Regions from separate parts of the Litoribrevibacter euphylliae genome, predicted to be linked through region 3. Evidence: predicted binding sites of a transcription regulator. Region 3 holds the regulator's gene; each other region holds the start of a gene.
What was found. Region 3 encodes PhoB, which activates phosphate uptake and scavenging genes when phosphate is short. Its sites were predicted from a motif close to TGTCATANNNNTGTCANA; they were not measured.
Positions count from the first base shown of each region.

Region 1: a site for PhoB is predicted at 1,209-1,226, ahead of ACFOEK_RS17300 (PA3496 family putative envelope integrity protein). Genes of this name have one in related genera too.
Region 2: a site for PhoB is predicted at 876-893, ahead of ACFOEK_RS09965 (choice-of-anchor I family protein). Genes of this name have one in related genera too.

Region 1 covers NZ_JBHRSZ010000007.1:467,097-469,367, reverse strand. The annotation lists gene ACFOEK_RS17305 (EAL domain-containing protein) at 1-987, shown strand, start outside; gene ACFOEK_RS17300 (PA3496 family putative envelope integrity protein) at 1,274-1,468, shown strand; gene ACFOEK_RS17295 (DUF4136 domain-containing protein) at 1,714-2,271, shown strand, end outside.
Region 2 covers NZ_JBHRSZ010000004.1:551,595-553,865, reverse strand. The annotation lists gene ACFOEK_RS09965 (choice-of-anchor I family protein) at 1-778, opposite strand, end outside; gene ACFOEK_RS09960 (TlyA family RNA methyltransferase) at 1,036-1,800, shown strand; gene ACFOEK_RS09955 (Lrp/AsnC family transcriptional regulator) at 1,885-2,271, opposite strand, start outside.
Region 3 covers NZ_JBHRSZ010000007.1:215,811-218,081, reverse strand. The annotation lists gene phoR (phosphate regulon sensor histidine kinase PhoR) at 1-307, opposite strand, end outside; gene phoB (phosphate regulon transcriptional regulator PhoB) at 390-1,085, opposite strand; gene ubiA (4-hydroxybenzoate octaprenyltransferase) at 1,267-2,145, opposite strand; gene ACFOEK_RS16420 (chorismate--pyruvate lyase family protein) at 2,185-2,271, opposite strand, start outside.

The sequences.
Region 1 (2,271 bases), 250 kb from region 3:
GCACGTAAAGCCATTGAAGTGCTCAATCTACCGGTCAATATTTCAGATAAAGACCTAATCTTGTCAGCCAGTATCGGGATCAGCATCACCCCGAACCACACCAAAGATATGCATACCTTGATGAACCAAGCCGAGTTGGCACGAAATCAGGCCAAAGGCATGGGCGGCAACGTTTTCTATCTTTACTCTGAACACCTTAATGACAGTTCAGCTGAACGTTTACATCTGGAAAATGAATTACATAATGCACTGGTCAAACAACAGTTTGAGGTGTTTTATCAGCCAAAACAGAATCTTAAAGACAATTGCATTGAATCCGCTGAAGCATTAATTCGCTGGAACCACCCAGAACACGGTCTCATTCCTCCGGCCAAATTTATTCCTCTGGCCGAGCAAACCGGATTAATCAATAAGATCGGGGAATTTGTACTGCGAACCGCCTGTCAGCAAGCGCGTTGGTGGTCTTTGAAAGGTTTTGGCGATCTCAAAGTCTCGGTAAATCTGTCCGCCCAGCAATTGAAAGCCGACGGCTTTATGGCGCTGTTGAAGCAAATCCTCAAAGAAACCAATCTCGAAGCGGACCGCCTGATTCTTGAAATCACCGAAAGTTTATTGATGGACGATGTCGAAACTACCATCAGCCAGCTTCAGGACATCCGTGACCTTGGCGTCGGTCTGTCCATCGACGACTTTGGCACCGGCTATTCGTCCCTGAGTTACCTTAAGCGATTCCCAATCGACATTCTTAAGATCGACCAATCCTTTATTCGTGAAATCAACACCAATCAGGACGATGCCGCCATCACCAAGGCCATTATTGCCATGGCCCATAGCCTGGATTTACGCGTAATTGCCGAAGGGGTTGAAACCATCGAGTCCCGTGAATTCTTGCGAGATCAAAACTGCGACCTCATCCAGGGCTATCTGGTCAGTCGTCCACTTACGAATGATCAAATGCAAACCATGCTGGCCAATTTCGCCGCCTAATAAAAAGTACTCAATCACCGACTTCAAACCGCTCACAAAGCAACCAACTTCTATTCATCTTCGCACCAACATCTTTTCAAACGGCCTTTAGAAAACGACCGCTGATTCCCTATTACCGGGCTTTTTGTAAGAAAAGAAGGAAATATTTCACAGAGATCAATTAAAAATCAGCATAATGTTTGATTTTTATACAATCCATTGGTATTAAAAAGTAATAGAGATTACATAAGACCGTCACAATTCAGCTTTTAAAATTTCGAATTATTGATCACCAAGGAGGCCGACTATGATCAATGGCGAAAAAGTAAGCGAAGTGAAAACCGAAATACTGAACGCAAGTATGCATGTGGAGCTAGACGGTAAAAAAGCGCGTGAGCAGGAGAAGTGCAAGAAAATGCGTGCCGCTCGCTTATCCATTGAGCTCTATCGTGAACAACAGGAACTTCGACATCAAATCGAAGAATTCCCATTTGACGAGTAACTTCGCAAATACAGTCACCGCACATCATTAGATCTCTGCGTGATTGCAATCACACCCCTGATGTTGCCAGGTTTGTGAGTGTTAAGGATCATTTTCCAATCTTTGGTGTTGGCTAGTGTTCTTGTCCCTGCTTTCTTGCTGTTTTCTTTGTTATTTAATGAAACCTTCCGCCAAAAATAAGGACTAACCTTAGTAATATACTCACCTGATTTAACGGGTTTTTCGTACCAAAATAAGGTCGACTCATGCGTGCCATCAAACTCTGTTTTACTCTGTGTCTGGCGCTGATACTAAGTGCTTGCTCCACCTTCAATGTCTCTACGGATTACAACCCGAAACTCACCACCGACCACTGGAAAAACTATCGTTGGCAACTGGCTGACATTTCTCCCAAAGACCCTTACGACAGCGACTTAACCCGCCAACGCATCGTAAACGCGATGAATAAAGAGCTACAAGCCAAAGGATTCAACTTAACCGAAAACAAAACCGCCGACTTCCACATCTCCTATTTTTTTCTGGTAGAGCCCAAAATCGACGTACATCGTTTCTATAATCACCGATGCCCTTGGGTTGGTTGCAGCCACGCCAGATACGAAACCTATGTCGACGAATACCAATACGGCTCGATCATCGTAGACATTCACGACGGAACAACCAATGAATTACAGTGGCGAGGAATCGTGGGTTCACGGGTCAGTGAAGGCGCAACGCCGCAAGAAAGGGAAGAAACAATTGGTCTGGCAATCACTGAACTAATGAAGGCGTTTCCGCCGAAGGAATCTTTAAAAGAGGAAAAAGCG
Region 2 (2,271 bases), on a different contig from region 3:
GTATCAAATTAGAGGCAGTGAGTGGCGACTCAAGTTCATTACTTGAAAGCTCCGCAGCATTCAAAATATCAACAGTCTTTTCGTTTGCATTGATGACCAGAATACTGTCGCTGTTTTTGTGGAAAGCCACAATTTCAGCCATGCCTTCATCCAGCTCTTGTTCTTCAGCAAAACGGCCAATCATAGTCAAAGACGCGTGGCCATTATTCTCTTGAAGGGTTTCTTCCAAATGCTGTGCTGCCTCATTCGCAGAAACAATTGCATCTGGCTCAAACACATCATTAACCGCTGTTTCGAACGCATCCGTATCAGACCAATCAGTGATTTCAGCATCAGCTGCAGCAGTATGGCTTGCTTGTTCAATGGTGATACCATTTGACGCATCACCGTCTGAATCAAGTGTTTGAAGAAGGCGAGCAATATTATTTGCAGCTTCATCGTAAGGATTATCAGAATCAGCCAAATCCAGAGGCGTTAAAAGATTACTTGCCACTGTTGCCGGAAGATCAATATCACCGATTGAGAAGGTTACCGTTTCGCCTTCGATGTAGTTAAACTCACCATCAGCATTCGTTGATCCTGATTGAGTGGCAGTACGATAGTTAATACCGCCCACTGCGGAATCTACAAATACTCCAGTTTGAACACTTGGCGAAGATGAAGATGAGTCATCATTATCACTGCATCCAACCATTACAGCTGAGCCCATAGCTACAGCAAGAACCATAGGGCTAATATTCAAACCCCCTTTTCCAAAACCTTTCGCGGCTAGCTTCATTATTATCTCCCTGGCGGTTAAGACTTTTATACCGGTTAGTTCAATTACAAAACCGGTTAATTTCTACCCTGGAAAAATGTCAGCCATAAGTCAGAAAAAAGACAAAACAATGACAACAGCTAAAAATGAGCCGCCGGAAACAAGATTAAAAAGGCTTAAATTCACTTTTCTGGTATAGTTGCCACACTTTATTCTCAATACCAAAATCCCATTACAACACCGTCCAAATTTTGTCTTTGAATTTCGTTGAGTAGTCCATGAAACGTCTTGATGTAGTCCTTGTTGAACAGTCCTTAGCTAACTCCCGCACCCACGCGCAAAAGCTCATCAGTTCGGGTCGAGTGAAAGTTCAAATAGGCAGTCAATGGAAAGTCATTACCAAACCGAGTTTTAAGCTGGAAGGTTCTGAACCGCTGGAAATTGAAGCCCATGAAGAAGACAAGTTCGTTTCTCGTGGCGGTTTAAAGCTAGAAGGTGCATTGAAAGACAACAATATTGATGTGACAGATATGATTGGTTTAGACGTGGGTTGTTCTACCGGTGGTTTTACTGACTGCTTGTTACAGGCTGGCGCAAAGCATGTCGTTGGAGTTGAGGTTGGTCACGATCAATTAGTTGAAACGCTACGAAACGATGACCGCGTGACCTTATACGAAGGCATTAACGCTCGTGAACTAGACCCTCAATTAGTGTTGCCTCATACCATCAACAGTGAAGGCTTCGATATTGTGGTGATGGATGTCTCTTTTATTTCCCAGACTAAGATCCTCCCTGCCCTGGCTCCCGTTATGAAATCTGGCGGACATCTAGTGTCTTTAGTAAAACCTCAATTTGAAGTAGGTAAAGAAGGCATCGGAAAAGGCGGCATTGTTCGTGATCCAGCACTTTATAAAGACGTTGAGAACCACATTCGCGCAACTTGTTCAGAATTAGGACTCACCGTTAAGAGCTACATCGAAAGCTCCATCAAAGGCGGCGATGGCAATCGTGAGTTCCTGGTGTGGGCAATAAAGAACGGGTAATGAAGGATAGACAGTAAAAAGCTAGACAGTTAAGAACTAACTTGAGCTATGATTTGGAGAGCTAAGAGCCCCGCCCCCATTCCCTTATCGACTCAGATGATCCAACGGCACAGCCGTCCGGTTAATGATTTTTCTCAGCACGAAGCTTGAATGAACCCCGGTTACGCCTGAAATAGTGGTCAGCTTGTTCAATAGAAATTCTTGATAGTGCGCCATATCGGTTACCAGCACTTCGACTAAATAATCTGCCGCCTGACCGGTAATCAAAGAACAGGTGACCACTTCAGGGTAGCCCTCTAGCGTTTTATCAAAGTTTTCAAAACGATCTGGGGTATGGCGATCCATGCTGACTTGAATGATTGCAGTTAAGTTAAGTCCCAACTTTTCTGCATCCAATAGCACCGCTTTACCGACAATGACACCACTGTCTTCAAGATGCTTGACTCGACGAGAACAGGGGGATGGCGATAG
Region 3 (2,271 bases):
CCGTAGATTGCTGGATACGATCAATAATGGTTTGAAGGCGGCGTTTGCCTGATTGGTGTTCTTTCTCTTGCCGATAGATGGAGTCGAAGAGTTTTCCCCACAGACCTTCACTGAGAGGGAGCTTATCCAGCTCTTGATGTTGTAACCAGGATTCCAAACGGGACATCTGACGGATATTCCACAGTACATAGGCCGCAAGACCTAAAATGAGCCCGACCAGAGGAAAACCAAAGAAATATCCGATGAGAGATGTAGCCAGTACCAGCAGCGTTACCCGCTGTAATTCAATATACCAATTACTTAACACCGAGTGCCCTCAACAGCCACAAGATAAAAAGAAAGGATAAGTCGATTGCAGTACTTATCCTTATTGTTGCTGACAGCTTACTCTAAGCAGCCTTTGTCGAAAAGCGATAACCGGTTCCGCGAACGGTTTGAATTAGGCCATCGTGCCCTGTCACCGCAAGTGCTTTTCGCAGACGACGAATATGTACGTCTACGGTTCGCTCTTCAACATACACATTGCCACCCCATACGTGATCCAGCAATTGACTGCGTGAATAAGCACGTTCTTGGTGTGTCATAAAGAATTGCAGCAAACGAAATTCGGTTGGCCCCATCTCAATGGAGTCTCCGTGGGCTAAAACGCGGTGAGACACCGGATTTAACTCCAGACCATTAACGCTGACCGTTTCTTCGACGCCTTGAGGCGTGGTTCTGCGAAGTACCGCTTTAAGACGAGCAACCAGTTCTCGTGGTGAGAAAGGTTTGGTGATGTAATCATCAGCACCCACTTCCAAACCTTGGATTTTATTATCCTCTTCGCTTTTCGCGGTGAGCATAATAATAGGTACATCCGAGGTTAATTCGTCTTTCTTGAGTCGTCGTGCAAACTCAATACCGGATACGCCAGGCAGCATCCAATCCAATAGAATTAGGTCTGGTTGTTGATCGACGATGATTGAATGCGCAGATTGCGTGTTCTCGGCTTCAAGGCAGTTATAGCCAGCCATTTCCAGCGCAACCATGATCATTTCCCTGATCGGGGCTTCGTCATCAACAATTAGAACTTTTTTTCCCGCCATCACTCATGCCTGTGTTGGGTTATTGAATAACAAAAATTTAAGACAAGCGTATTAGAAGACAGTTTTGTTACAGAAGTATGACATTAATTGCAAAGCTTGCACAAAGTAGAGTCAAGCATTTGGTTTTTGGAGGGCGTAAATACGCCATAAGTATGGCCCATCCGCGGTTTAAGCCAGTTAATCAGCGTACTAAATAGTCGATAAAAATACCGGTAAAAATGCTTGCGCCAACCCAGTGATTATTCAGAAATGCTTTAAAACACATATCGCGATCACGGTGTTGCGTGAGGGTGTATTGATAGACAAAGAAGCCGGTGGCGGCGAGTAATCCAAGATAAAAGAAAATACCTGCGGATAACTGGTTTGCTGCTAATAACAGCGTGCAGAGGGTCAGCACCTGAAGGCTGATGATGGCGATATTATCCATGTCGCCAAATAGAATGGCCGTTGATTTGATGCCGATCTTTAAGTCATCTTCACGGTCAACCATGGCGTATTGGGTATCGTAGGCAATTGTCCATAATAAGGTTGCGGCGTACAACAACCAAGTGACTTCTGAAACCGATTGTGTTTCTGCGGTGAAGGCCATTGGCACAGCCCAGGCAAATGCGGCACCCAGAAACACCTGCGGGAAGTAGGTGTAGCGTTTCATAAAGGGGTAAAGTGCCGCTAAGAAGAGTGCGCCACAAGACATATAGATCGTTTCTAGGTTGGTAAAAAGCACCAATACAAACGATGTGAACACTAACGTAGCGAAGAGCAATAAGGCTTCTTTGGTGGTGACACGGCCTGATGTCAAAGGACGATCTTGAGTTCTGCGAACATGCAAATCAAAGTCGCGATCGGCGTAGTCATTAATAACACAGCCGGCGGAACGCATAAACACGACACCTAGAACGAAGATCACTAAATTTAAAACGTGTGGAACGCCTTCTGCAGCTACCCACAGTGCCCATAAAGTCGGCCAAAGCAACAGAAAAATACCGATGGGCTTATTAATGCGCATCAATTGTAGGTATTCAGGAAATTGTAGTTTGATGTGCTTGGCTAGATTGTCCATTGTCTTAAACTTGCGTACTCCGTTTTGATCATGGGAATACTAGGAGGATTGCCGAGAAAAGACAACGGGCATAAAGGTTTCCGTTACCAATAAGGTTTTATGGCTGCCATTACAGGTGAAAATTGA